DNA from 2 places in the Allocoprococcus similis genome. Region 1 is predicted to be linked to the other one. Evidence: riboswitches for the same ligand, from Rfam matches in the RefSeq annotation. Region 1 holds a riboswitch; the other holds the start of a gene.

Region 1 (15,447 bases):
TTTATACTATCTAAGCCAAGTACACTTCCGTATTTCGATACATGATCCAAATATACCCTTGCTTCTTCGTATAACATGATTTAATTTTCCTTTTTGTACTTTTCAGCATATGCTGATATCTGAATATTTTATCATATTCCTTTACTACTGTACAGTTCTATTTCTTTTTCTTTGGTACAACGTGGATCGCTCCACCCTCTGCTTCTTCCAGGGCTTCTCCGATTCCTTCGTTATACGTCGGATGTGCACGCATTCCCTTTAAAAGCTGTGCAACCGTCATTTTATTTGCGATCGCAGTTACAAATTCACCGATCATGTCTGTGGCTCTTGCACACATCATCTGTGCTCCGAGAATCACATCTGTCTCTTCATCTGCCACGATCTTGATAAATCCTCTTTCTTCTTTTGTAATAAGAGATTTACCATTGGCACTCATGATAAATTTGCCAGTCTTCACTTTGATTCCCTGTTCTTTGGCTGCATCTTCTGTAATACCTGCTGATGCGATTTCCGGATCTGTATAAACACATCCCGGAACCACATTCAGATTCACAGAAGGTTCTTTTCCCGCCAGCTGTTCTGCAACAACGATTCCCTGTGCACTTGCTGCATGGGCAAGCTGTGCGCCAAAGATCAGATCACCGATCGCATAGACTCCCGGAATACTGCTTTCGAATTTATCATTTACAAGAACACGTCCTCTTTCCATATCCGGAGCAGCACCTTCTGCAAATAATCCGTCGGTATTCGGGCATCTTCCGACTGCGCACAGAACATATTCTGCTTCTACAGTCTGTTCTTTTTCTTTTTCGACGAAGGTACATACACAGGTATCCCCTTCCATATGCACACCCTGTACTGCTGCTGATGTATGGCTTTCTACGCCACGTTTCTTCAGGATCAGTTTCAGGTTCTGTGCGATCTCTTTATCCATATTTGGAACCAGCCGCGGCATTGCTTCAAGAATGGTAACCTTAGATCCAAGTGCGGAATATACGGTAGCAAATTCTACACTGATCACACCGCCCCCGATGATAACCAGACTCTTTGGAACTTCTCTCATCTTGAAGAGTTCATCACTTGTCAGAACTCTCGGAAGATCCATTCCCGGGATCGGAAGAATCAGTGGTTTGGAACCAGAAGCCAGAATGACATTCTCTGCTTCGACAGACTGTTCTTCATTCCCTGTAATCTTAACTTTTTTCCCCTCAAAAAGTGTGCCTTTTCCATAATATCTTGTTACGCCGTTTGCCTGCAGGAGCTGTTCTACTCCCTGAACAAGCTGTCCGGTTGTCTGCTCCTTATATTCCAGAATTTTTTCAAAATCATAAGTAACATCTGATGCTGAAATTCCGAAGCGGTCCGCTTCTTTGATTTCACGATATAATGTCGATGCATGAATCATTGCTTTTGCCGGAATACATCCTCTGTTCAGGCATGTTCCCCCGACTTCTCTCTCTTCGATCACTGCGGTCTTCATTCCAAGCTTCGCAGATTTGATTGCTGCCACATATCCTCCCGGACCGGCTCCAATTACTACTACATCAAACTTCTCGCTCATTTTATTTCATCCTCCTACAGTTCCTCGCCCTGAATCCATTCGATAATGTCTTTCATCATCTCTTCTTCCTGTGGATTATCTGACCAGAACAGCCCCAATTCCGTACAGATACTTTCCTTTCTGTACTTCAGTCCTTTCAGATACTTTGGAAGTGTATGTATGAAATCCGGATTCAGTGCATCCGACCATGCAATTGCATCCTTGATCTTTCCTGATTCTACTGCAAACTGAAGTGTAATTCCTCCCCATCCAAAACGGTGGGAAAGCTCATACTGAAAATCAATTTTTCTGCCATAGAGCCAGTTCCATGAAGAGAAAAATTTCTCTCTTTCTGCAATTACTCCGGTATCAAGGTCTTCTATTTTTTTATCACGTACCTTTAATCCGTATACCTTTTCAAATGACTGCTTAAGTGCCACCTTCAGTTCTTCCATTGTAAGCTCCGGAAGATAATCTCTTAAATTTGTCACTCTGGATTTTACCGAATCAACCCCCTTTGATTTCAGTTTATCCTTTGATACAGTCAGATATCTGGATAAGGTTTCCATGTTTACTCCTACCATGATCGTGCCATGGTGATAGCAATGTTTTTCCTGCTCATAAAACGCATTTCCTGAGAATTTCTTTCCATCGATCAGGATATCGTTACGCCCGGATTTTTCAGCCTTCAATCCAAGGATCTCCATCGCTCCTATGATTACCTGAAGCTGCCGGTCCAGATCATATTCTTCTTTATTGATCAGAAATGTGAAGTTCATATTTCCCAGATCATGGTACACAGCTCCGCCACCTGACAGACGCCTGGCAAGATGACCACCTTCTTCTTCCAGCTTTGTTGTTCTACATTCTTTCCAAGCATTTTGATTCCGTCCGATAACAACTGTATTCTGATTCTGCCACAGATAAAGAATACATTCTTTATCCTCGCAGTGGAGGAGCAAATACTCCTCCACTGCAAGATTTCTATATGGACTGAACTGATTGCTTTCAATATAAGTAATCTTTTCAATCATAGTTTTTCCCTCGCTTTAAGCTATAACTTATTAGTCCTGCCATTCGTATCGCAGATATGGATGTCTTGCTGCTCCAACCTCATCCATTCTTGTAACCGGTGTTGTAACAGGAGCCTGATGAAGCTGTTCGGCATCTGTTTCTGCGATTTCATACAGTTTGCGTAATACCTCTACTGCTTCATCCAGAGTTTCTTTGGACTCTGTCTCTGTCGGCTCTACCATCAGTGCTTCCTCAACGATCAGCGGGAAGTACATTGTCGGTGGATGGATACCGTTATCAAGAAGTCCTTTTGCAATATCCATTGCAGAAATTCCTGTTTTCTTTTTCAGATCTGCAAGACTCATTACGAATTCATGCATACATACCTCATCATACGCCATTGTATAAAGGTCTTTCAGTTTGTTCATCATGTAGTTTGCATTCAAAACTGCATTCCGGCTCGCTTCCGGAATACCTTCGCGTCCCAGTGTCTTCACATAGGTAAGTGCTTTTACGATGACTGTAAAGTTTCCATAGAAGCTCTTCATCTCACCGATGCTCTGTGGTTCTTTTACAAATTTCAGTTCTTCTTCCCCATCTACTACATAAGATGGAAGGAACGGAACCAGCATGCTCTTGCATCCAACAGGTCCGCTTCCAGGACCACCGCCACCGTGCGGAGTTGAGAAGGTTTTGTGAAGATTCAGATGGATCACATCAAATCCCATATCTCCAGGGCGAACAGTTCCCATAACTGCGTTTAAGTTTGCTCCGTCATAATAGCAAAGTCCGCCGCAGTTATGAACGATCTCCGTGATTTTCAGGATATTCTTATCAAAAAGTCCTACCGTATTTGGATTGGTAAGCATAAGTCCTGCTGTATCCTCTCCGCATACTTCCTGTAATTTTTCAAGATCAACACCACCATCCGGTGCAGATTCAATGCTGACTACCTGGAATCCTGCCATTGCCGCACTTGCCGGGTTGGTTCCATGTGCAGAGTCCGGAACGATGATTTTCTTTCTCTTTTCGTCTCCACGGCTCTTATGATATGCTTTGATCAGAAGAAGCCCTGTAAATTCTCCGTGAGCACCGGCTGCCGGCTGGAATGTCATACGATCCATACCCGTGATCTCGCAGAGCAGATTTTCAGATTCTTTGATGACTTCCAGGCATCCCTGTACCGTATGTGCCGGCTGCAGTGGATGGATCTCTGTGAATCCCGGAAGTGCTGCCATATCTTCATTGATCTTCGGATTGTATTTCATTGTACAAGATCCGAGTGGATAGAAACCATCATTCACACCATGTGATTTCTTTGCAAGCTCTGTATAATGTCTGCTCAGTTCAATCTCAGAAAGCTCTGGCAGATGAAGTTTTTTCTCTCTTTTATCTTTTTCCTGTGGAAGTGTTACTTCTACATCGCATTCTGGCAGTAAATCGCAACCTCTTCCAGGTCTGCTTTTTTCAAATATTAACATTACTGCACCTCCTTCAGAATCTGAACAACTGCGTCCATCTCTTCTTTGGTATTCACTTCTGTACAGCACCACAGAATTCTGTGTTCATCAAGCGGAAATCCTCCAAGGATTCCTTTTTCCTCAAGTGCTGCAAGTGCTTTTGCGACCGGAACCTCTGATACAGTTACGAATTCATGGAAAAATTCTCCTTTGTTCTCGGTCTGGTATCCAACCTTTGCAAGTTCTGCTGAAAGATAATGTGCTTTTGAAGTTGAAAGTGTTGCTGCTTTCTTAATTCCTTCATTGCCCATTGTTGCCAGATAAACGCCTACTGCAAGTGCGCAGAGTGCCTGGTTTGAGCAGATATTGCTGGATGCTTTTTCACGACGGATATGCTGTTCTCTTGCCTGAAGAGTAAGTACATAACCTTTCTTTCCATTGTGGTCTTCTGTCTGTCCAACGATACGTCCAGGAAGATTTCTCATCATCTTCTGTGTTGCAGCCATAAATCCAAGATATGGTCCGCCGAATGCAATAGAAAGTCCAAGTGGCTGTCCTTCGCCAACTGCCACATCAGCTCCATATTCTGCCGGTGTCTTTACTACACCGAGAGAAATCGGATTGACATTCATTACATATTTTGCCCCTGCTCCATGTGTGATCTCACCAATCTCGGCTGCTTCTTCCAGATTACCGTAATAGTTCGGATGCTGGATCAGTACACATGCTGTCTGTGCATCTACATGTTCCTTCAGATATTCAATATCTGTAAGTCCGTCTTTTTCCGGAATCACTTCTACTTCCATTTCATTTCCGAAGCAGTATGTTTTGATCGTCTCAAGAACATATGGATTCACGGTAGCTGAAACAAGTGCTTTGCTGCGCTTTCTGTCACGACACATTGCCACACCTTCTGCGGATGCTTCTGCGCCATCGTATACGCAGGCATTGGAAATATCCATTCCTGTCAGATCACAGATCATGGTCTGATATTCAAAGATCGACTGCAGGATTCCCTGGCTGATCTCTGCCTGATAAGGAGTATATGCAGTTAACAAATTTTCTTTTGAAATCACGCTCTTTACTGTTGCCGGAATAAAATGCCGGTAAGCACCTGCGCCGCGGAAAATCGTCTTAAAGATCTGATTCTTTGCAGCAATATTTTCCATATCACGACGTACTTCTAATTCTGTTTTTCCTTCCGGAATATTAAGACCGCCCTGGATCTTTACTTCTGCCGGAATGTGTGCGAACAGATCGTCAATTGACTGAAACCCAATCTCTTTCAGCATTTCCTGACGCTGCTCTTTTGTATTCGGTACATAGCTTCCCATGAATGGTCCACCGCCTTTCCCTGATTATTCTTCACTTGCTACAAATGCCTCATATTCTTCTGCTGAAAGAAGTTCCTCTGTTCCGGATACATCTTTTACTTTGATGAACCATGCATCATATGGAGCGCCATTGATCGTTTCCGGTGCGTCAAGAAGTTCTTCGTTGATTTCTTCAACTTCTCCTGTTACCGGTGAATATACATCTGATACCGCTTTTACAGATTCAACATCTCCAAATACTTCTCCGGCCTCTACGCTGTCTCCAACTTCCGGAAGATTTACGAATACGAGATCACCGAGTGCTGACTGTGCATAATCTGTAAGACCAATTGTCCAGACTCCGCCTTCTTCTTTTACCCATTCGTGTGATTTTGTATATTTTAATTCTGCTCTAACTTCCATGATTTTAATCTCCTTTTCTTTTCAACTGCCGGCCGCCTTTTCCAAACACTCTCTATCGCTTTTTCCGCGACCGGCCTGTTAATCTGTTTTCGTTATTATTTTTTTATTTTGCTCTCTTATAGAACGGAAGCTGCACAACTTCTGCTTCCACTCTTCTTCCACGTACATCAGCTTCTACCTTGTCACCAACTGCTACGCTTCCGGCATCAACAAGTGCCATAGCGATCGGATATCCAAGATAAGGACAATGTGTTCCGGATGTTGTATGTCCGATCTTCTGATCTCCAACATACAGATCCTGATGTTCACGGATGATTCCTCTTCCTGTTACTTTAAGACCAATTCTTTCGATCTTTGGTGTTCCTCTGTCTTCCATGGCTTTCTTTCCGATGAATTCGTCTTTTTTCATCTTAACACCGAAGTTCAGGCCTGTTTCAAGAGGTGATACTTCATCATCCATTTCATGTCCGTAAAGAGGCATTGCAGCTTCCATACGAAGTGTATCACGTGCACCAAGTCCACAAGGGATCAGTCCCTCTTCTTTTCCTGCTTCAAGAAGTGTCTCCCACATCTTTTCTGCAAGATCACTTGCCAGGTAGATTTCTACTCCATCTTCACCGGTATATCCTGTCTTGGATACGATGCAAGGCATTCCGGCAACTTCTGCGTCAAATACTGCATGATAATATTTCTTCGGAATATTTTCCTCTGTTGTAAGTTTTCTTAAGATTTCCATCGCTTTCGGTCCCTGAAGGGCGATCTGTCCATACTGATCGGATACATCTGTAAATGTAACCTCTCCTGACTGATGTGCAAGCATCCACTGATAATCTTTATCTTTGTTTGCTGCATTTACTACGATAAAATAGTGGTCATCTGATTTTTTATATACGATCAGGTCATCAACGGTTCCGCCGTTCTCATTACACATCGGGCTGTATCTTGCCTGTCCGTCTACCATATTTGTAAAATCGTTTGTAAGGATGTGCTGCAGATTGGCAAGAGCATCTTTTCCTTCACAAAGGATTTCACCCATATGAGATACATCAAAAAGTCCAGCCTGGGTACGAACTGCCATATGCTCTTTGATCACGCCTGTCTCATACTGAACCGGAAGAAGGTATCCGGCAAACGGTACGATCTTTCCACCTGCTTTTACATGAGCCTCATAGAGTGGTGTCTTTAATTCCATCTTTCTTTCCTCCTATTGATAAAGTGGATATTTATCGCAGATCTTTGTAACTTCAGCACGGATTTCATCTGCTTTGGTATCAAAGTCTGTAATGGTCATCTTGATTAATTTTGCGATGGTCTTCATATCTTCTTCTTTCAGACCTCTTGTTGTAACAGCCGGTGTTCCTATACGAACTCCACTGGTTACAAACGGGCTTGCAGGATCATTCGGAACTGCATTCTTATTAACTGTGATGTAAACTTCATCTAGTCTGTTCTGAAGTTCTTTTCCTGTGATGTTCATGTTCTGAAGATCTACAAGGATCAGATGGTTGTCTGTTCCACCGCTGACAAGGTTGAATCCTTCTTCAACCATGGCTTCTGCAAGTGCTTTTGCATTCTTGACAACCTGTTCCTGATAGGTTTTGAATTCCGGTTTTAAGGCTTCTCCGAAGCATACAGCTTTTGCTGCGATAATGTGCATCAGAGGTCCGCCCTGTGTTCCCGGGAAGATTGCTTTGTTGATCGCTTTTGCATATTCTTCTTTGCACATGATCATTCCACCACGAGGTCCTCTGAGTGTCTTATGTGTTGTTGTTGTAACTACATCAGCATAAGGAACCGGGCTCTGGTGAAGTCCTGCTGCAACAAGACCTGCAATGTGTGCCATATCTACGAAAAGATAAGCTCCAACTTCTTTTGCGATATCTGCAAAAATATCAAAACGGATCTCTCTTGGATAAGCCGAAGCTCCTGCTACGATCATCTTCGGTTTACATTCATGAGCAAGCTTTCTGATTGCATCGTAATCCAGAACACCGTCATCATTGACATTGTAAGGTACGAAATTGTAAAGGATACCGGAAAGATTTACCGGTGAACCATGTGTAAGATGTCCGCCGTGTGCCAGGTTCAATCCCATAACTGTATCGCCTGGTTTGATCAGCGCCTGATATACAGCTGTATTCGCATTTGCTCCTGAATGTGGCTGTACACATACATGATCACATCCAAATAATTTCTTTGCACGTTCGATTGCAAGATTTTCAAGAATATCTACATCCTCGCATCCACCATAATAACGTTTTCCCGGATAACCTTCTGCATACTTGTTTGTCGGTACAGTTCCCATCGCAAGCATAACTGCCGGGCTTACGATATTCTCTGATGCGATCAGTTCAAGGTTTCTGCGCTGACGGCCAAGTTCTAACTGCAGCGCTTTTCCTACTTCTTCATCACATTCAGTAATGTAATTTGTTACATCTTCAATTCTGTTCATTCTCTTTTACCTCCTTAGAACCAACTACCTTGTCTTTTTTGCTCCCTTTTCGGTGTGTTAAATTCAGAATTTTATCATTTGTATCTATATTTTTCTGAATATTCCGCTTTTTAGGGTACAAAAAAAACAGGCAAAAAAGTTTTCGTCATTGAATCCTTTTTTGTCTGCCTCTGTCCGTTCACCTGAAAGATCACCTGGACTTTTGCGCTATATAGTCCAGACTACTTCTTCGGTACAATACATATATATTGTTCTCCAGAGTGTTGTCCGAATATGTTCCTTTTGCCTGAGAGTTTCTGCCTGCCCCTTCGGCTCATGCTGTACATTAAATAACGGTGCGCGCCGTCTGTACAACAAGTATCTCACATATTCATCATCCAACCTTAACTTAAACACATTATATAATTGTCGTCACAATTAGTCAAGCGTTAAATAATTTTCTTTATTGTTTATTATTTGTCAGAATATTTAATAGCTTCGCTCTATAATCATCGTTTTTATTGACTATTTTTTAACTGTATCATCCATTCTCTTTGTCTATTTTCACAAATTAAATTTTTTTCTCAAAATCCACGCATTCTAGCCAACCTATCACGATTACACTCCCTAGTATCTACCATTTTTATTCCAAATTTTTCAAGCCTCTACATAAATATCACTTATTCAGAAAATCTATCTTTCATTGCTTCACCACATCAACCTGTCATACCGCTTTTTCCCATCCATCAAAAAATTTGACTACTTCCATTTGTCTCACAACTTCCCCAACAAACTTTTTCGCACAAAAAGATCCGGACTTCCCAAACCAGGGAAATCCGGATCTTTTCAAATCTCTACCACTCAAATTTCTTCTCAAAGTATGCTTTGAGATCTTCAATTTTAATTCTTTCCTGCTGCATCGTATCACGGTCACGAACAGTAACTGCTCCGTCTTCTTCAGAATCGAAGTCATAAGTTACGCAGAACGGTGTTCCGATCTCATCCTGACGGCGATATCTCTTACCGATATTTCCTCTGTCATCGAATTCGCAGTTGTAGTATTTGCTAAGCATTGCATAAACCTTCTCAGCACCTTCGTTCAGCTTCTTGGAAAGCGGAAGCACACCGATCTTAATCGGTGCAAGTTCCGGATGGAAGTGCATAACGGTACGTGTAGAACCGTCTTCCAGTTCTTCCTCATCATATGCTGCGCAAAGGAACGCAAGTACCACACGGTCAGCACCAAGTGATGGCTCGATAACGTATGGAATGTATTTTTCATTGGTCTCATCATCAAAGTAAGTCAGATCCTGTCCGGATACATTCTGATGCTGTGTCAGGTCATAATCGGTTCTGTCTGCGATTCCCCACAGCTCGCCCCATCCGAATGGGAAGAGGAATTCTACGTCTGTTGTAGCCTTGCTGTAGAAAGAAAGCTCTTCTTTGTCATGATCTCTGTAACGGACCTCCTCATCCTTAAGTCCAAGAGAGAACAGCCAATCGAGACAGAATTTCTTCCAGTAAGCAAACCATTCAAGGTCTGTATCCGGTTTGCAGAAGAATTCAAGCTCCATCTGTTCAAACTCACGGGTACGGAATGTAAAGTTACCCGGTGTGATCTCGTTACGGAATGATTTACCGATCTGACCAATACCAAATGGAAGCTTCTTTCTTGAAGTTCTCTGTACATTCTTAAAGTTTACGAAGATTCCCTGTGCAGTCTCAGGACGAAGGTAAACAACGTTCTTTGCATCTTCTGTTACACCCTGGAAAGTCTTGAACATCAGGTTAAATTCACGGATCTCTGTGAAATTATGTTTTCCGCAGGTCGGACACGGAACTTCATGTTCTTTGATAAATCCTTCCATCTCTTCATGTGACCATCCATCAATGCTGTCCGGAATATCAATTCCATGCTCATGTGCATAATCTTCAATGATCTTATCTGCACGGAAACGTTCGTGACATTCCTTACAGTCCATCAGCGGATCACTGAATCCTCCCAGATGTCCGGAAGCGATCCATGTCTGCGGATTCATCAGGATCGCACAGTCAACACCTACGTTGTACGGATTCTCCTGAATAAATTTCTTCCACCATGCTCTCTTTACGTTGTTCTTAAGTTCAACACCCAGGTTACCATAATCCCATGTATTTGCAAGCCCACCGTAGATTTCAGACCCCGGATATACAAAGCCTCTTGATTTTGCCAAAGCTACAATTTTGTCCATTGTCTTTTCTACCATAACACTAATCCTCGCATTCTTTTTATTTTTCGTTAGAAGAACAACGCTACTTATCGCGATAACATTTATTCCTCTCTGATTCACCTATTATACCTACTGCATATAGGTTTTGCAAGCTTATCCTGCTAATTTTCGCCAAATTTGTCTTTATTTTCTAATCTAATATACAATTTTCCGGTTATTTCAGCCCTGTGAGCTGCTCCAGAATCTCAAGCGACTTGAATCTGTGATCCACGTATACATCCAGATAACGCCCCATTACCTTTCCCAGTTCCTTTAAAACTTCATCGCTTAAGGTAAAGGTATAGAGCTTTTCCACCGGTGTCCCGACAATGAACTGCATGGCATAAAGGGTAGACGTATTCAGCCGCATTCCGTCATAGACATTCTGACCACATTCACTGCAGACCAGACCGCCCTCCTTCACACTGAACACACAGGGACGTTCCCTGTTCCCGCATCTGACACACTGAAATACCTGCGGTCCTTCCCCGCTGACACTGAGTGCCTTCAGTTCAAATATGTAGCGTACCAGCTCAAATGGAATGATCTTTTTCGTCAGCACGCGCATCGTCTGATAAAGAAGCTTCAGCATTTCCCTCTCGTCATTAGCTTCCCTTGTATAAAAATCTGCAAATTCGAGAAAATAAAATGCATAGTATGCCGCTTCCACATCCGTGCGGAGCTCTGCAAAATAATTCTCGATCTCTGCCGACTGGAGGGTGTTGGAATTTCTTCCTTCATACAGCATGAATTTCCCGAAATTACAAGGCGTACATGCCCCTGCAAGCGGACTGTTCGGTCGTCTTGCTCCTTTTGCAAACGCTGATATTTTCCCTTTTTCTTTTGTCAGGATCACGACTCTTTTATCATATTCACCGATCGGTGCTGCCGACAGAATCATCCCTGTCATTGCTGTTAACTGATTCACTGCATTTGTCCCCGTATTTCTCCGTTTTCGCTTTGCAGACTTCCTTTTCCCGGTAGGAGAGATAATCCTCCACCCGTCCTGTCCTTGCAAACCGATCCCAGTATTCCTGATTCATCCTTCGGTCACCTCATCTTTTTCTTATGCCTTTTAAGATTAGGTTCTCCCATATTCTCAGATGCTATACTGCGTAATATCTGCCAGCTGTTTTTCAGAGAAACACCTTGACATTTTTTACTCGTCTTCTCTATATCCGAAGTTCTTGATCAGAAAATCACTGTCTCTCCAGTCTTTCTTTACTTTTACCCAAAGCTGGAGATTTACCTTACATCCGAGCATCTGCTCGATCTCATATCTTGCCGTGCTGCCGATCTTTTTCAGCATGGATCCCTGTTTACCGATGATGATTCCCTTGTGGGAGTCTCGCTCACAGATGATCGTTGCTTCAATGTCCATCACTTTTTTACGTGCCTTCATCTTCTCGATCGATACCGCGATTCCGTGCGGGATTTCTTCATTCAGACAATGCAGTGCTTTCTCACGGATCAGCTCTGCCACGATCTGCCTTTCCGGCTGGTCGGTAATGGTATCTTCATCATAAAACTGCGGTCCATACGGAAGATATTTCATAATGACCTTTAAAAGCTCGTCCGTATTTTCACCGGTTCTTGCAGATACCGGAACGATATCTGCAAACTGGTATACTTCGTTGTATTTTGCGATACACGGAAGGATGTCTTCCTTCTTCACAGTATCTGCTTTGTTGATGACCAGCACGACCGGAGTTGTCACCTTTCCGAGCTGCTGCACAATGTGCTGCTCTCCGGCTCCGATAAAGGTACTCGGCTCAACCAGCCACAGCACCACATCCACTTCATTTAAAGTGCGCTCTGCCACATTTACCATGTAGGTTCCAAGCTTGTTCTTCGCCTTATGGATTCCCGGTGTATCGACAAATACGATCTGTCCTTCCTCGGTCGTAAGCACCGTCTGGATCCTGTTTCTGGTGGTCTGCGGTTTATTCGATGTAATTGCAATCTTCTGACCGATCAGATAGTTCATAAGGGTGGATTTTCCCACGTTCGGTCTTCCGATCAAAGTTACAAATCCTGATTTAAAATCTGCTCTCATGCATTCTCCTTTTAAAATAAATTCTCAACTGTCATAAACAGTTCTTTCTCTTCTTCTATCTTTGCTTCATTTCCAATCACACAGATCTGATCATTTGCAAGCACCGCACGTGCCACACTTGCAAGTGCACGGATATCCTCCTGGTTTGCTGTAAGGATCTGCTCTCTTTCTTTTCTGATCATCTCTGCGCTCACATGATTCATATATAGATTCATGGAACGGTCACCTTTGGTTGCCGGTGTCATCGGCTGGTCGATATTGCTGATCGTTCCGATGATGTATTTGGTCATATCACGCTCGCTGACCGTGAAGTTCTCCAGATATTCCGGAACTCCATCATAGATCTCAAGCGTTCTTCCAAGGTTCGGGTCACGGTAGGATACAAAATATCCCTCGCCAAGACGGTTAAAGTTGCTCATGCAGCCATAAGCTCCACCTTTCACACGGATATTGATCCAGAGATATTCGTAGCTCATGATCACCTTCAGGATCTGCAGTGCTCCGTTATATTCTTCTCCGGCATCAATAAAGTTGCCTGCCTTTGCCGCAAACTGTACTTTGGAAGAAGTCTTGAATCCTTCGTTCTTCTTCTCACAGTGCAGTACGCATCTGCTTTCTGGTGTTCTCTCCGAATAAAGTGCTTCTTTTAAGCTTCCGATCTCCTCTTCTAAAACGGCAAGTCCTTCTCTTGTGGCTGTGTAACTGATCATCATATTGCCTTTTCTGAAAATCAGTTCGGCTAAAGCTTTTAAGCTATTTGTAATCTCTTCCTTCTTATCTTCGAAATGTTCTTCCATCTCACGGATGTTCTGATAATATCCGATTCCATTTGTCGTATCTTTAAATTTTGAAATCGGCGATTTATAAGACATTGCCCGGAGTGCTGCTGCCGAATGTCCTGCGGAGAGGAAACGATCCTGTAGTCTTGTCTTTGTCATCGAAAGAATCTCTTTCAGACGCTTTTCATCATCCAGCTTCGATGCAGTCAGAATTTCTTTCATCATACAGATGGCAAACGGAATCTGTCCGTAAAGTGCTTTTGCCTTGATCTCAAAGGTTGCCTTGAATTCTTTTTCTCTGACCTTTGTCACATCCGGATAAAGCTCCAATGAAGTCCCGATTCCTCCGGTGTGTCTGTTGATCTCATTGAAGAGCTCTCCGTATTCATAATGCTCCGTATCAATGATTCCGAGAACTGCCTGCAGAAGTCCCACCATCGGCAGATCCTTCTCCGGTACATCGGAAAGATCAAACAGCAGATCCAGATAACCGATTCCATTGGTCTCAATCTCATGGAAAACGGTCGGGATCTCTGCGATCTTCATCTCTTCATTGTAAATCGGTGCGATCTCACGGGAAATGTCTTCTCTTGTCAGCATCGGGATCTTCTCCAGATCTTCCTGACTTGACGGTTCTTCCTGATACTCCTGTAAATGTTTCGTATCCGCAACCAGTTTGTCAATTTCTTCTCTGCTCAGGCTTTCTTTGTATGCCTGCAGTTTTGCTTTTAACTCCTCATCCAGTCTGGCTGTACGTCCCGGCTCCGGTACGATCGTAACCAGTGCGCCGTGCTGATTGTCCAGAAGATAAGCCTGGATCAGTTTTTCAAAATATCCGGTACTGATCTGCTCTTTTAAGAACACAAAAGTATCCAGTGCCTCTACATGAATAAATGGCTTTGTCTCATCATAAAGCCAGCTGTCGAAGATCTGCAGTCCGTACATCAGCCCCTTCGGATAACCTCCGAAGTCTGCCTCGCGGTAACGGAATTCATGATAATTGATTCCGGCTTCCAGTGCCTTTTTGTCCATTCCATTTTCCACGATACTCTTTAATGTATCTTCGATCACCTTCACAAATTCTGCCTTCTGCTCTTCATTGGCATTCTTTGCCACGATGGAAAAGATCGGCTGATAGGTGCTGCTGTCATAGGAACCGCTGATATCTTTTCCGATTCCGGCTTCCAGAAGTGCCTTTGTGATCGGTGCTCCCGGTGCAGAAAGCAGCGCATAGTCCAGGATCTGGAATGCCAGGTACAGCTTTTCATCCAGAGAAGTTCCGATGACTTTATTGTAAGAAAGATAGGTATTATCCTCTGTCGATTCGTTGCTTGCAATGGAATACGGCTTTGTGATATCATGCATCTTTTCAAACGGTTTCTGCAGATGGATCTCGGAATCTACCTCTTTTTTGTCATAGGCAGACAGATATTCCTGATCCAGCCAGTTTAATTTTTCCTCCATATCCATATTGCCATAAAGGTAAATATAGCTGTTGGACGGATGATAATAGGTTCTGTGGAAATTCAGATATTCTTCATAAGTCAGTTCCGGGATCACATCCGGATCTCCGCCGGACTCATTTGCATAAGTCGTATCCGGGAACAGGGAATTCAGGATCATACGGTCCAGAACACCATCCGGTGAAGAAAAAGCTCCCTTCATCTCATTATAAACAACTCCGTTATAAGAAAGCTCCCCATCTGCTTCCTCCAGGCGATAATTCCAGCCTTCCTGACGGAAGATCTCTTCATGTTTGTAAATATTCGGATGCAAGACTGCGTCCATATACACATCCATCAGATTCTGAAAATCCTTTTCATTACAGCTTGCAACCGGATACACGGTCTTGTCCGGATAAGTCATCGCATTTAAAAAGGTATTCAGCGATCCTTTTACCAGTTCCACAAACGGATCCTTGGTCGGGAACTTCTCCGAACCGCACAGAACGGTATGTTCCATGATATGCGGCACTCCGGTGCTGTTCGTAGTCGGAGTACGGAATCCGATGTTAAATACTTTATTCTCATCATCATTGGAGATCAGAAGCACTCTCGCACCACTCTTCTTGTGCTTCAGAAGTGCACCTTCCGATTTCAGATCCGGAAGAGGTCTGTGCTCGATGATCTCATATGCTGTAAGCTTTGTTAAATCCATATATGATTTCCTCCAAATTCTGTAG
Region 2 (15,447 bases), on a different contig from region 1:
GCAGTTCTTACCGGCCACATCACATATCCGTTCTTATAACCTTTTTCCTCTGCAAATCCCTTCAGCAGTCCGAATAATGCGTCATTACTGTAATCATCCCATGCTTCCAGTCTCGGAAGAATTTCTTTTAATACTTCCAGAGAAGTTTCTTCGTTGGTCTTCATCTTCTTATGGCAGTACATTGCAGTATCGTATTCCGGAACGGCTTCAAAGAAATCAATCTGTTCTTTGATATCCGGAAGGATTTCAATACGGCTCTTGATCAGAGATGCAATCTTCTTCAGATCATAATCCTTTGTGATCACTTTCTTGATATATGGCTCTGCAAGCTCATAGAATTTGTCGAAATCCATAGTTTTCAGGTATTCGCCATTCATCCATTTCAACTTATTGATATCAAATACAGCCGGTGATTTGCTCATATGATGATAGTCAAATGCTTCAACAAGTTCCGGCAGTGAGAAGATTTCTCTGTTATCCTGCGGACACCATCCAAGAAGTGCCACATAATTTACAATTGCTTCACTTACAAATCCCTGATCCAGAAGATCTTCGTAAGAAGAATGACCACATCTCTTGCTGAGCTTTTTGTGGTTCTCATCTGTAATCAGCGGGCAATGTACATAGACCGGTACTTCCCATCCAAATGCTTCGTAAAGACGGTTGTACTTCGGTGCTGAAGAAAGATATTCATTTCCACGGACAACGTGTGTAATATTCATCAAATGATCATCAATAACGTTCGCAAAATTATAGGTCGGATATCCGTCTGATTTGATCAGGATCATATCATCCAGTTCTGCATTCGGAACGGTAATATCTCCATAAATTTCATCATGGAAAGTTGTGGTTCCCTCTGTCGGCATATTGATACGGATAACGTATGGCTTTCCGGCTGCAAGATTTGCTTCTATCTCTTCTTTACTCAGATGCAGACAATGCTTGTCGTAATTTACAATCTGTGTTCCATCCTCTGATACAGAAGTCTTCAAGGATTCCAGACGTTCTTTATCACAGAAACAATAGTATGCATCTCCCTGTTCAATTAACTGCTTGGCATACTTCATGTAAATTCCTGAAGCCTGTCTTTCACTCTGAACGTATGGTCCGACACCGCCATCTTTATCTGGTCCTTCATCATGAACAAGGCCTGTCTTCTCCAGTGTTCTGTAAATAATATCCAATGCACCTTCTACATATCTTTCCTGATCTGTATCTTCAATACGGAGCATAAAATCTCCGCCTTCATGTTTTGCGATCAGGTATGCATATAATGCAGTACGCAAATTACCGACATGCATTCTACCTGTCGGACTCGGTGCAAATCTTGTTCTGACTTTTTTCATTTTAGTGTTCCTCTCTTTAACTTCTGTTTTATTTTCACTGTGAAAATAAACTCTTCACAGTTCTCTATGACATTCAAATATATGTTCATCTTTATAATACTAACACATTCCCTTTTTTACTTCAAGCATTCCGAAGCCACTATTTTTCCCATTTTTCTGTATTTTGCGGTTCCTCAGCTCCAGGAACGATCTTTCGTACATACTTCATGGAATTCTGCTTCCACTCACTCTTCTGAAAAGCCTGGAAAAAGGTATCCACGACAAAAATTGCAAGAGAGATTACGCCTGCGATCTCTAATGTCTGGATCAGATAAAATTCGGACATCGCCTCGTTCCCGTCGATCAGATAATGAACCGTCTGGTACATCCCGTTTCCGGGAACAGTCGGAAGGACCCCGGCAATCAGGAACAAAGTAACCGGTGTCTTATAAACTCTCGCAAAAATATGCGAAACAACCGCAGCTGCAACTGCTGAATATAAAGATGCCATCACATCTCCCCTGCCAAAATGTATTGCAAGCAGATAAACAAATCCGCCAATTGCTCCTACGATACCAGCCTGAAGAACAAAGCGGCGCGGAACCTGAAGGAGAACCGCAAAACTGTAAATAGATAAAAACGCTCCAAATACCCGGATGATCATTTCCAAAACAGTACTGTTCATTTTTGTACTCTCCTTCCTGTTAAAAAATTTTTGCGCAAAGCGCCAGCCCAATACCAATTCCAATTGCAATCCCAAGTGCTTTTAAGAAAGCTTCCATCACTCTTGCACCACCGGAAAGATAATCCCCCCGCAAGGTATCCCTGACAGCATTAGTGATTGCCATTCCCGGTACAAGAGGCATGAAACTTCCTATCATAACAGTATCCATATTCATCTGATCACCCAGACCTTCTTTCAGAAGGCAGCAGGCAAATGCAACACCAAATCCTGCGAAAATATCCTGAATAAATGGGTGAAATTTCAGATCCTGTCCCGCTGATACAAAAGCCACAAGGAAAAGACCTACAACAATCGCTGCCCCGGTATCCGCAATGGATCCGCCAAAAAAAATTGTAAATCCCACACCAACCCCCATCATTGCCAGGTTGGTTGTCTTGCGGCTGAACTCGAACTGTTTTAACGTCGAAAGCTTCTCATATGCCTGCTCTAGTGTCAGATCATCTCCACAATACTGCCTGGAAATCTCATTAACATCTACGACAAGCTTTAGATTGGTATCCCGTTCTTCTACTCTCTTTGTAACACTAACTGCCTTTTCATTCTCCAGTTTGATCGTCGCGGAAATTCCGGTCATGATCACCAGAACTTCTGCCATCTCGATGTGATCCGCCGTCTTCAGTATATGATGCATGGTATCTTCCACACGATACGTTTCCGCTCCGCTTCGCAGCATCATTTCACCGGCAAGCATCGCCGTTTTCAGTAATAATTGCGTATCCATGACTTGCTCCCTCTCACTTTCTCGGATTTATAACTGTCATGATACTATTTCCTATTCTAAAAATCAACCAAAAATTTTTTCGTACACAAAACAGTACAATCATTACTGTTCACAGTATCTGTGACAAACAACGTACAATCTTTCTGCATAAACAGTTTTTCGCAAGGAAAAAGGCTTCCCGGTCTTACGACCGGAAAGCCCATCTTCCTGAATTAGAGTGAGAGTGTTTATAAAAAGGCAGATTTTATTAGTTAATATATCCGCTCTTTTTCAGTTCTTCCTCAGCTTTTGCGAGGTTTGCGTCTGATACACGGATGATTGGTCCTGTGCATCCCATTCCGCTTTCTGCGTAAATGCCGAGTTTCCACAGTACTTTGACTGCGTCTTCCAGATCCATAACTTCAATTCCAGGGATCTGTGCTGTAACGATTTCCTTCGGTGGCTCTTTTACTTCTTCTTCAGCCGCTGCCGGTTTCTGAGAAGCTTTGTGCTCATCGAGGATTTCTTTTAATCCAGCTTTCTTAACAGCTGCAAATTCTTCTTTTGCTACTTCAAATACTTTTCCTCTTACCAGCTGTGCTGCGTAGCGGATAGCATTTGCGATAACCGGTGCTCCGGATGCTCTGGATACGATCATAACGAGCTGTTCATATCCTTCTCCGATTCCTGGTCCATATCCAAATCCTGTAGCTTCAAAGCTTCCGCCTGTTGTGAAAGAAGAAAGCATTTTTACCATGATATTTCCGGTCAGGGAATCAGTTACCATGATATCCGGTGATGCCTGGAGAACGTCATTTCCTCTCATAACGCATCCGCCGTCTGCTCTTCCTGATTCTGCAAATTCGATCGGATATCCGTTCTCCTGCAGTTTCTTCAGAGCTTTTTCTGTCTGACGTGCACCGTCTACATTCAGGATACCAACTGTCGGATTCTTTTTGCCGCAAGCTTTTGCAGCGATGATTCCGTAGATCGCATTTTTGATCATTCCTTCAATACGGTCTGTGCTGGATGTTCCTGTTGTATTAGCGATGAACATTTCTTTTGCAGTTGCCGGTGTTACACAACGTCCTACTGTAGATACACCGATCGGGAATGGGAAGTGCATGGTTACTGCTGCATCTACTTCCCCATTCTTCAGCATTTCTTCCATCTTGTCATGACCTTCTTCATCGTTAGCCACTTTGACAGTTGTTACGCCTTCTGCTTCTAATGTTCCGATATAATATACATCAATTCCGTCTTTTGCCGCTTCAATTGCCGCTGCCATAGAGTTTTCTTCTCCATGTTCGCTTCCCATTCCGGTCAGTGCAACTTTCGGGCGCTTTCCGAAGCTTCCTGTCTCCAGTCCCTGCGCCATCTCCATAAAGGTGTCGGCAATCATTCTTTCAATTCCATTTGCCATTTTGTTTGTCCACCTTTCTTATTCTTCTGTTGCCATTAATGATGCTGCAAAATCTTTCATTGCTTTTGCGATCAGTCCTTTTACTTCTTCTTCTGATACACCGCTGTTATCTTCTGCTCCGGTGTTTGCCTGGATTACGAAAGATACACCGTCGAAGAGGTTGGTCATACGTCCAAGGAACAGACTTCCTTTTCCGATGATCATGGCTTTATTGATCTTTCCTGCAAGGATATCTTCTCTTGCAAATCCGATGTACGGTACACCTGAAGGAATATGTCCCTGAGTCGGTGCCCATCCTGTCAGTCCGTGTTCTCCTGCGAAGCTTGCAAGTTCTTTTCTGTCAAGTTCGCCTCTCTTAACTGCAAGAGCTGCGATCATCTTGTAGTTAGCAAGCGGTACATCTCCGGCTCCTGCCGGTTTTGTGATATCCGGATTCTGCATTTCCGGAGAGAATTTATCGATATCTGTGATCTTAAGTCCTGCTCTTTCCAGTGGATCAGCTACAAGGCTTCCGATTACGTTCTGCGGAGCACTTCCTGTTCCTACTGTATGGCGTCCAAGGATATCCAGGTTGATTTCCGGGTTTACGCCATCGTTTTCTGCGATGATTACACAGAATCCGCCAAGGCAGTCTTCCAGGATCGGAAGACCTTTCTTTACATGGTCTTTACCGTTCATACCAAGTTTTGCTGTACAACCACCAGCTGTTACAGCTACACATTTGTATGCGCCTGATTTTACGAGAGCTGCTGCTTCGATCAGTGCGTGAGATGGTCCGGCACAGAATCCACGTGAGTCAGAACCTGTTGCGTTCAGAAGTCCTGCAACTTCAGCTGCTGCTTTTGCGAAGTTACCACCACCACGCTGGTTCATATCACCACAAGCTTCTTCTGCACAGTCGATGACATACTCAACGTCTGTCTTTTCGATTCCTGCATTTCTTACACCATAGAGGAGGGCGAGCACGCTGGATGCCTTACTCATAATGTTTTCATGCATAACATGAGCTGAAAGGTTTGCATCAATGTCATGCGCTCTCTTTACACAGCCTACCAGTTTGTTTTCATGATACAGACCTTCAGCATGCTCTTCATTAACAAAGTGTTCGATTTCTGAGATTTCGAATCCTTCGATTACTTTTTCTACGATATCGTCTGTGATGATCGGATCTGCTGCAAATTTTTCTTTTGTAGCTGCTACAAATCCTTTCTCAAGCATAACAACTTCGAACATGTCGCAAGCCTGAGCTAAAAGAAGGAATTCGTCTTCCGGCATGATCTCACCGTATTTTCCGTAACGCTCTGCGCCTTCTTTTACTTTATCGTAGTAAGGAAATTCAACCTGGGTAAGGTCGTCCGGTGTTGCATTTCCAATATATACCTGATTCGGCCAATAATTTACACATGTTTCATATGACCGAAGATGATCTCTAAGTTCTTTTAAATATTCTGATTCCGGATTAACAACTCTTTCTGTTGTCTGTGTTGTTCCGTTGTAAACTACCATTTCCGGGGTATGTACGAGTACATATCCTGCTCCTTTAATTACACTGTTCATCGCTGGTTTCCACCTTTCCTGACATTCTTTTCTGCGAATGTCACCATCATTCATTTCTCCGTGATATGCGCGTATAATCTACCTGTCCTGAATTCAAAAGAATTTTGGCAGAATGCGCTAAACAAGCTTTCATCAGAAATGTATCACTGGCACATTTCTGATCTGCTAGGCAATTCACTAATGCAATACCAGCATGTTCCCAATATGCCTGGCAATAAAACAGGCGGCAGGAAGAATCCTGCCGCCTGTACCTCTATCTCAGATATTCCGCTTTGAAGGTATACCCCTCTTTATCTTAGAGGTATTTGCAATATTCGTCGCGGATTGCTGACATTTCGTCTACGATATCATCAACATCAAGCACCATTTCCATCATGCCTACCTGTTCATCGTAAACAGCCGGGTCAAATTCTTCTTTTAACTCTGGTTCACATACATGATAAGTCGTGAGTCCAAGCTGGACCCCTGTCAACGGACCTGCGAATGTCGGGTCTCCTGCTGTAACGGTTTCTGCAGCAAGTCCTGCTGCTTCTCCCTCAGCTGCGCCTACGATTACGACTACGTTTTCCGGGCCGTACTCCTCAGCAAATTCTTTTACCCTTTTCTGATTCTCCAGATCCATTGCGCCTGCGCTAGTTCAGACGAAACATTCTGTTGAAGAAAAAACTACATCTCCGCCAGCTGTCTTAACGCATTCTGCGATTGCTGGTCCCGGTACACCGTCACGGTCACCGATGATAACAACTTTTTTATCTTTTAAAATTGCCATGATGTCTTTTCCTCCTTCCTTTCTTTTAAAATTTTGTTTTGTTAATAGTTTTACACGCTTTACGCGATTATATATTGTGAGCACACAGACAGCTCTTGCCGCCTGTGCGCGGCTCACCAAATTTAAATAATGATTAAATATATTTCTTAATCATTGCTTCGATGCTTTCCTGTGTAGCATCGTCTTTTACTACTTCTTCTACTTTTTCGCCATCTTTGTAAATAGCCATAACCGGAAGACCAAGGATCTTCTGTCCGATAGCAAGACGACGAGCTTTTGTTGTATTCAGAGATGTAAATTTGATCTTATCTCCGTATTTGTCTGCCATTTCATGTACGAACGGCATCAGAGCCTGGCATGGAACGCATCCATCACCAAAGAAATCTACGAATACATAACCTTCTGCTTTTAAGACTTCGTCTTCAAATGTTTTCTTATCTACTTCTAACATGTCAAATGTCCTCCTCACTCTATTAAATAGTGTGTTCTTATAATTCGTTAATGTACTTTTCTGCCTGTGTAGCTGCAATAGCTCCATCAGCAGCGGCTGTAACAACCTGTCTTAAGCTCTTAACGCGGATATCGCCTGCTGCGAATACACCTGGGATATTGGTATGCATATCTGCATCTGTCGGGATATATCCTCTCTCATCCATCTCAAGACCTGTTCCTTCATAGATCTTAGAGTTTGGAAGTGTTCCGATAAATCCGAATACACCGAACATTCCGTCATCTTCATCAGCTACGATCTTAGTGAGTTCACCTGTTTTAACATTCTTAACAGTCATCTCAGAAAGGATTCCGTCACCGCCGACTTCTTCTACAACTGTATCCCACATAAAGTGAAGTTTTTCGTTCTTGAATGCTTTCTCCTGAATGGATTTTGCTGCACGAAGTTCATCACGTCTGTGAATAATTGTAACTTTTCTTGCGAATTTTGTAAGGTACATAGCTTCTTCTACTGCAGAGTCTCCTCCACCTACTACGTATACTTCAAAATCTTCGAAGAAGTTTGCATCACAGGTAGCGCAGTAAGAAACGCCCTTACCCATGAATTCTTTTTCGCCTTTGCATCCGATCGGTCTTGCAAAAGCTCCGGTTGCGATGATAACCGTTTTTGCCTGATATTCGGCTTTCGCACTCTTCAGTACTTTGATATCGCCTTCCAGATGTGCTTCATTAATTACGTCTGATGCTCTCTCAACGCCGAATTTTTCACACTGCTGTGTCATTCTTGCGATAAGAGAAGGACCGCTTTCCCCTTCTACGATCTGTCCAGGATAATTTTCGATTTCATCTGTGATTGCGATCTGTCCACCATCTTTTCCTTTTTCAATTACCAGTGTTGAAAGACGGCTTCTTCCTGCGTACAGACCTGCAGATAAACCTGCAGGTCCGCCACCCAGGACGATCACGTCATAAACTTTGCTCATAACGTTCTCTCCTTTTTTAATAAAATTACATGACCTTCTAACTTATGTTTAGTTGTCAAAAATTGTCTGTCCGTCTACTTCTGTTGTCAGAGCTTTCAGAGCTTTTTCAACAAGTCCCTTACGAAGAGCGTACTCTTCATCTTTTTCAAGGGCCGGATTTCCAAGTGGATGCGGAATAGCGATCGTAGGAACGATTCTGTTCGCACCAACTGTCATGGAAATCGGAGTTACTGTACACATATGAACTACCGGGAGTCCAGCTGCTTCAATTGCTTTTACCATTGTTGCACCGCAACGTGTACAGGTACCTCAAGTAGAGGTCATGATAACTGCGTCAACACCGTCTGCGATAAGTTTCTGAGCATATTCCTCAGCGAAAGCTTTTGCAGAAGCTACGGCTGTACCGTTACCAACTGTTGTATAGAATTTGTTGTGAAGTTTTCCGATAACGCCTTCTTTTTCGAATTCACGCATAACATCTACCGGAAGTACACGGTCTGCATCTTCGTTAGCATATACCGGGTCATATCCACCATGAGCTGTTTCGTATGTTTCTTCTGTAAGATCCATAACACCTGTGATGTCATATTCTCCGTAGTGAGAAGCATTTGAACTTTCAATGTGGTCCGGATTTCCTTTCGGAACGATTCCGCCTGAAGTACAAAGTGCGATTGTAGCCTTGCTAAGATCTTTGATAGCCGGCTGTGGATCAACACGGTCGAATGATGGCATTGGATACTCTGTCTCGAATGGCTTGTCTGCCAGTTTCTTAAGGAGCATCTTAACAGCTCTCTTAGATCCACGTTCTTTTTCGAAGAAGTTTACACGAACTCCGTTCGGCATGTAACCTTCCTCACAAGAAGCACCGATTTTTTCGCCTTTAGCGATCTTAAGAGCAAGAGGAGCAAGTTTCTTAACTGCATCTCTCATACCAGCTGCGCTGTTCTTAGTAGATACTGTATAAACTTTGTTCTTGAACATATCAGCACCTGGGTTTTCTACATACATACCAGTTACTGCAGGGATTCCGAGTTCTTCCTGTACTGCATCACAGATAGTTCCGCAAGCAACACCATAACGTCCGGCATTGAAAGCAGGTCCTGCGATGAAGATATCAGGATTCTGGCTCTTAACCATTTCAAGAATATCAGCTTTTGCTTTGTCAAGGTTTTCATTGAAGTAAGAGTCACCACAAACGATTGTAGCTACAATCTCTGCTTCTTCTCCAAACTGCTGTGTCAGAGCCTGTCCAGGTCCAACGATTTCGCCTACGCGAAGTTCAGCAGGATAATCAGCTTTTTCTTCTCCACCGATCTGAGCGAAGAACTGATTGATATAATGTACAACTTTAATTTTACTCATTATCTTTACGTCCTCCATTCCTAGCGTGCACTCAGATATCCAAATCCGGTTTCATTTGTAGCACCGGTAATGGCCTGAATTTCAACTTCGATTGTTCCATCTTCACGATGAGAATGTTCATTACCACCAGCAATGATTGTAACGAATTCTTCTGTTCCGATTACTTTATCCATCTTAGGAAGTACGATTACCTGGTTAGCATTTCCACCAGTTACAACTGCATCTGCAGCTGGATCAGCATCTGCGAGTGACTGAGATTTTCCGTCACGTCCGGCATATTCGTCTGTAATGATTACAGTCTTAACACCTTCAGCTTCGATCTTCTTGCAGTTCATGATAAGGTCAGTATCCGGGTTACCGAATCCTTCCTGAGATACGATAACTGCATCAAGGTCTAACAGACGGCACATCTTAGCTGTCCAGTCAGATGAACGCATCTTATCAGCAAGGTATACGTTTTCGTTTGTAAGAATCTGGCAAACGAAGTTGATTGTTTTTCCGTGTTCTTCGAACAGGTCATGTACAACCGGGTTGTTTTCATGAACGTATGTCGGGTTCTTATCACAAGCGGATACGCAGTTACCAGATACGATAGCTCCGTCCATAACTTCTGTTGGGTTCATGATTGTAGAAAGTGTTCTCTTTGCATCAACACCGTATACATATGTGTCATGAAGAAGTCCCTGACTCTGAAGCATCTGTACATAAGCAACTCTCGGAAGATTCGGGAATTTTTCTTTTCCTTCCATGATTCCGTATGTTTCATATGTCTTTGTCTCGTCTGGTGTGAGTTCACGAGCAAGTTCCCCAAGATAAACTGCTACTCTGAATCCAGCAAGACGAACAGCTTTTTCATATTCATGCTGTTTGATTCCGTCAACTGGTTCACAAACAACTACTAAGTTGTTCAGTTTAGAGAATGGTGTGTATTCTGCACCCGGGCCAGACATATCGATGATACCTTCCTGGAATCCAACGATCTTACCAGCTGTTACAACAGCCATTCCTTTTAATGCATATGTCTTACCACTTCCTACAGTGTCAACTTTTGCGATAACGCCTGGGAAGACTCCCCCTCTTCCTTCAACTTTAACACGTGGTTCAATAACATCTTTAACCGGAGTGATACGAACGCTTTCACCTGGTTTTGCGATATCAAATTTAACACCTTTGATTTTTTCGTCCTCAAGAACGATTGCCTTTACAGCTTCTTCGTCAACATAAAGAACACCATTTTCGATCTTTGATTCAGATGCGAACTGAATGTCGTTAATAAAAATGTGACCTACTTCTAATTTCACTGTAAATTCCCTCCTTTTTTGAATGTGTTTGTTATATGCTCAAAAGTACACCAAACCGCATGTACTTCTACAGCCTTTTTTCTATCGCCAGCTTTCTGCTGACGGCAGTGCGCTTGAGATCAGTGTATAATCTACAAGCTGGAAGTCTGCATAAACCTGAGGTTTATAAAGATCAGACTTAAACTGAAATTTGCCACACGCCTGAATGGCACTTGCGATGATCTGCATTGCCTGCGCATCCAGACCTTCCGGCGATTCCGAGAGCATAACCGACTTATATGGAGTCTCATTCGGTTTTACGCTTCCGGACAGTGGATGTGTCAGAAGTTTGTATCCCTGGAAGATCATCTTCTGAACTTTTTTAAGTGTGTCCTCATAAGAAAGTTCTTCATATTCCACATGATAATCTTCCCCGAGTTTTTCTTTTACCAGTGGATTATTTGTGATAATCATAAATCCAGTATTCATAGCCGCTTCTTCCTTTCGTCCCCTGTCCGTTTATGCGGTCTTTTTTGACTCCCTGTGTCTGAAATACTCCAGATAATTTTTTAACATATATCTGGTATCAAAAAAGGACGTCAAAACAACCTCTCTGTTTTAAACGCCCTTTCTGTTTCCTTGTAAATTCGGTAATTCCGGATTCAGAGTGTAGTACCTTTCCCGATCCTTTTGCCTGAAAGTTTCACCATTCAACGAGCTTTACTGCTCTACGGTTTGCATCTTCGGCGACCATTTATCAAATATCTTTATAAATGATTCTCTCGCAGGAAATATCAACCTACTATCTAATTGACTGCATCTTTTATTCATTTTGCATCAGCTCTCTTGCTGACATGATTACTATAACACACATTTATACAAAATGCTAGTCTTTTTATAGATTTTTTTGTATATTTCTTATTGTTTTTTTCTATAACTATTTCTCAGCTATTATACAAATTATCTATTTTCCCTTTTTCTGATTTGGCAGGAAATTATTATAGTAATCATCGTGCGTCTTCTTAACAAGACCGCTGAGTGCTACCAGTGCAATCGCATTCGGGATAACCATCATACTGTTGAAGCAGTCTGCCATATTCCATACAAGATCTACTTCCTGAAGTGATCCGAGCGCTACGCAGATACATACAATGATTGAGTAAATTTTAACAGCTTTTGCTCCAAACAGGTAACGGATGTTTGCTTCACCGAAGAAATACCATCCGATGATCGTTGAGAATGCGAAGAATAACATACAGATCGCGATAAAGATCTCACCGAACTTACCATATAATGTAGAGAATGCATACTGGCTCAGCTGTGCGCCTGTAAGACCAGATGTTCTTGAACCGGTTGTGATGATTACAAGAGCTGTCAGGTTCAGGATTACAAATGTATCGATAAATACACCAATCATTGCTACAAAGCCCTGTTCTACCGGATGATTAACTTTTGCTACTGCATGTGCATGCGGTGTAGAACCCATACCAGCTTCATTTGAGAAGAGACCTCTTGCCACACCTTTCTGTACTGCAAGCTTCAAGGTTGCGCCCATTGCACCACCTGCTACTGCTGCTGGTTTAAACGCACCGACAATAATGTCATGGAATGCTGACGGGATTGCTGTAACGTTTGCAAAAATTACGATCAAAGAACCTACTATGTAAAACGCTGCCATGATCGGCACGATCAGTTCAGTAACTTTTGCGATTCGCTTCATACCACCTGTGAATACAAACAGAGAAACAACTGCTACAAAAATACCCATTGCAATCTTCGGAATTCCGAATGCAGTGTTCCATGATGCTGCAATTGAGTTAGACTGAACCGCATTGCCCATGAATCCAAGTGCAAAGATGATCAGGACTGCAAAAATAGCTGCCAGAACTTTTCCGAACGCTCCTTTAAATGCTCCTCGTATGTAATATACCGGACCACCGGTTACGGTTCCGTCATCACTGACTTGCTTGAACTTCTGAGCCATAACCGCTTCTGCGAAGATCGTTGACATTCCGAGAAATGCACTGATCCACATCCAGAAGATTGCTCCCGGACCACCGACTGCAATTGCGGTTGCAGCTCCGGCGATATTTCCGGTACCAACCTGAGCAGCGATCGCTGTTGCAAGTGCCTGGAAAGAAGACATTCCGTCTTTTCCGGCATCCCCTTTCTTGCCAAAAAGTCCGCCAAAGGTTCTGTTCCATCCATCTTTAAAGCCACGGATCTGGATAAATCCAAGCTTAAATGTGAACAGCAAGCCAATACCTACAAGTGCTATGATCAGCACCGATCCTGTTAGGACATCATTTACCTTTAATACTAAATCGTTAATGTTCATACAATAACCCTCCTTTTTAATAGACATCCCTTATAGTTTTTATCTGTTGAATCTATAATAACTTATTTATAGTTTTTATGCAATATTTTCAGTTAACTTATTTATTTTTTGTATATTATCACCATGTTACTGCGATAACATAATAAATTCACTCTAAATAAGTGCGTTTTTTCGCGCTTTTCTATGTTTGTCAAAAATGCTGTTTTTATGTTTTTCGTCAAATTGTCTAATTAATGACGATTTAATATCTATACATTTCCATGGGATTTATAGATTCTTTCACATGAACACGTTAATTCTTTACTATATTGATATTTCAAAGAAGTTATTTTCAGACCATGAAACATAAATAAAAAGCAGGAAACATTCTTCCGTCTTACCCGGAAATCTGCTTCCTGCTCTTCTATTTTTGTTTATTCAGATATTCTATACATTAATCTCTGCTTTTACACCAAGCAGCTCTTTATTTTCATCCAGGATCGGCCGGATCACATTCTTAAGGAATGCTTCGACCTGTTCTTTGGAACGTCCTACATATTTGGATGGATCCATTGTTTTCTGAAGATCCTCCAGGCTCAGATTAAATGCATCATCTGCCGCGATCAGTTCAAGAAGGTTGTTGTCCAGACCTTTTTCTTTAACATTCTTTCCTGCTTCCATCGAAAGTTCACGGATTCTTTCATGCAGTTCCTGACGGTCTCCACCAGCTTTCACTGCATCCATCATAATATTCTCTGTTGCCATGAACGGAAGTTCAGACATCAGACGTTTTTCAATTACTTTCGGATATACAACCAGTCCGTCAACGACATTCAGGCACAGATCCAGAATACCGTCAATCGCGAGGAAACCTTCCGGTACACTCAGGCGCTTGTTTGCAGAGTCATCCAGAGTACGTTCAAACCACTGTGTAGCAGAAGTGATCGCCGGGTTCAGTGCATCAATCATCACGTAGCGGGACAGAGATGCGATTCGTTCGCTTCTCATTGGATTTCTCTTATATGCCATTGCAGAAGATCCGATCTGCGTCTTTTCAAACGGCTCTTCCACTTCTTTCAGATGCTGGAGAAGACGGATGTCATTGGAGAATTTGTGTGCACTTGCTGCAATTCCGGCAAGAACATTCACAACTCTTGTATCCACTTTACGGGAATAGGTCTGTCCGGATACCGGATAGCATGCTTCAAATCCCATCTTCTTAGCAATCATTGGATCGATCTTATCAATGGTCTCCTGATCTCCCTCAAACAGTTCCAGGAAACTTGCCTGTGTACCGGTTGTTCCCTTTGATCCGAGAAGCTTTAAGCTTCCAAGTACATAGTCAAGATCTGCAAGGTCCATGGAAAATTCCTGCATCCAGAGGGTTGCTCTCTTTCCAACAGTTGTCGGCTGTGCCGGCTGGAAATGAGTAAATGCAAGTGTCGGAAGATCTTTATACTGATCTGCAAACTTTGAAAGTTCATCCAGAACATTAACCAGCTTTTTCTTAACAAGTTTCAGGGCCTCTGCCATGATAATGATATCGGTATTATCACCTACATAACAGGAAGTCGCTCCCAGATGGATGATCCCTTTTGCTTTCGGGCACTGCTGTCCATATGCATAGACATGAGACATCACATCATGACGCACTACTTTTTCACGTGCTTTTGCGACATCGTAATTGATATCCTCTGCATGCTCTTTCAGTTCTGCGATCTGTTCATCTGTAATATTGAGCCCCAGCTCTTTTTCCGTCTCTGCAAGTGCGATCCAGAGTTTTCTCCATGTCTTAAATTTCATGTCCGGAGAAAAAATATACTGCATCTCCTTGCTGGCATACCGCTCTGAAAGCGGACTTACATACTTGTCGTATCCCATAGTCTTATCCTCCCTATTCTTCTGACTCAAACGCGTGGGAAATATCTTTTCCCGGAACGCGCATCGGGTAATTTCCTGTAAAACATGCATCGCAGTATCCAAGATCTCCAACCATGTCTTTCAGCTTATCTATTTCCATATATCCAAGAGAATCTGCTCCGATCATTTCACGGATCTGCTCCGTTGTATGTGAATGAGCAATGAGCTGATCATTCGACGGTACATCCGTACCAAAATAGCAAGGATGTAAAAACGGTGGCGAACTGATTCTTACATGAACTTCTTTTGCTCCTGCTTTCTTGAGCATCTTGATGATATTTGCACAGGTCGTTCCACGGACGATGGAATCATCTACCATAACAATACGCTTGCCCCGTACAACCTCTTCAATGACATTCAGTTTGATCTTCACACTGGACTCTCTCTGGCTCTGCTTCGGCTTGATAAAGGTTCTTCCTACATAACTGTTCTTATGAAACGCCATGCCATAAGGAATTCCGGAATATTCCGAATATCCTTTTGCCGCAACAAGTCCGGAATCCGGTACACCGACTACCAGATCAGCCTCTACCGGATAAGACTGTGCAAGAGCTTTTCCCGCAACAATCCTTGCATGATATACATTGATGCTGTCGATCACACTGTCCATACGTGC

Evidence for each region. Region 1 has a riboswitch for glycine ahead of ACYQ5K_RS15445 (serine hydroxymethyltransferase). Riboswitches for the same ligand answer to the same signal wherever they lie in the genome.
Region 2: another riboswitch for glycine. It lies ahead of ACYQ5K_RS13225 (GrdX family protein); the one in region 1 lies ahead of ACYQ5K_RS15445 (serine hydroxymethyltransferase).

Annotation. Positions count from the first base shown of each region.
Region 1 is NZ_BAAHSG010000045.1:15,221-30,667, reverse strand. It holds gene ACYQ5K_RS15480 (bifunctional folylpolyglutamate synthase/dihydrofolate synthase) at 1-77, opposite strand, end outside; gene lpdA (dihydrolipoyl dehydrogenase) at 158-1,561, opposite strand; gene ACYQ5K_RS15470 (lipoate--protein ligase) at 1,576-2,574, opposite strand; gene gcvPB (aminomethyl-transferring glycine dehydrogenase subunit GcvPB) at 2,605-4,035, opposite strand; gene gcvPA (aminomethyl-transferring glycine dehydrogenase subunit GcvPA) at 4,035-5,348, opposite strand; gene gcvH (glycine cleavage system protein GcvH) at 5,373-5,750, opposite strand; gene gcvT (glycine cleavage system aminomethyltransferase GcvT) at 5,854-6,942, opposite strand; gene ACYQ5K_RS15445 (serine hydroxymethyltransferase) at 6,955-8,202, opposite strand; glycine riboswitch at 8,467-8,579, opposite strand; gene ACYQ5K_RS15440 (glycine--tRNA ligase) at 9,036-10,427, opposite strand; gene recO (DNA repair protein RecO) at 10,606-11,358, opposite strand; gene ACYQ5K_RS15430 (hypothetical protein) at 11,303-11,473, opposite strand; gene era (GTPase Era) at 11,590-12,486, opposite strand; gene ACYQ5K_RS15420 (insulinase family protein) at 12,498-15,422, opposite strand.
Region 2 is NZ_BAAHSG010000037.1:26,983-42,429, reverse strand. It holds gene gltX (glutamate--tRNA ligase) at 1-1,346, opposite strand, end outside; gene ACYQ5K_RS13270 (threonine/serine exporter family protein) at 1,486-2,010, opposite strand; gene ACYQ5K_RS13265 (threonine/serine exporter family protein) at 2,030-2,791, opposite strand; gene grdD (glycine/sarcosine/betaine reductase complex component C subunit alpha) at 3,039-4,193, opposite strand; gene grdC (glycine/sarcosine/betaine reductase complex component C subunit beta) at 4,212-5,750, opposite strand; gene grdA (glycine/sarcosine/betaine reductase complex selenoprotein A) at 6,046-6,519, opposite strand; gene trxA (thioredoxin TrxA) at 6,653-6,970, opposite strand; gene trxB (thioredoxin-disulfide reductase) at 7,008-7,952, opposite strand; gene grdB (glycine reductase complex selenoprotein B) at 8,001-9,314, opposite strand; gene ACYQ5K_RS13230 (glycine/sarcosine/betaine reductase component B subunit) at 9,335-10,615, opposite strand; gene ACYQ5K_RS13225 (GrdX family protein) at 10,697-11,083, opposite strand; glycine riboswitch at 11,267-11,391, opposite strand; gene ACYQ5K_RS13220 (alanine/glycine:cation symporter family protein) at 11,559-12,932, opposite strand; gene purB (adenylosuccinate lyase) at 13,359-14,792, opposite strand; gene purF (amidophosphoribosyltransferase) at 14,806-15,447, opposite strand, start outside.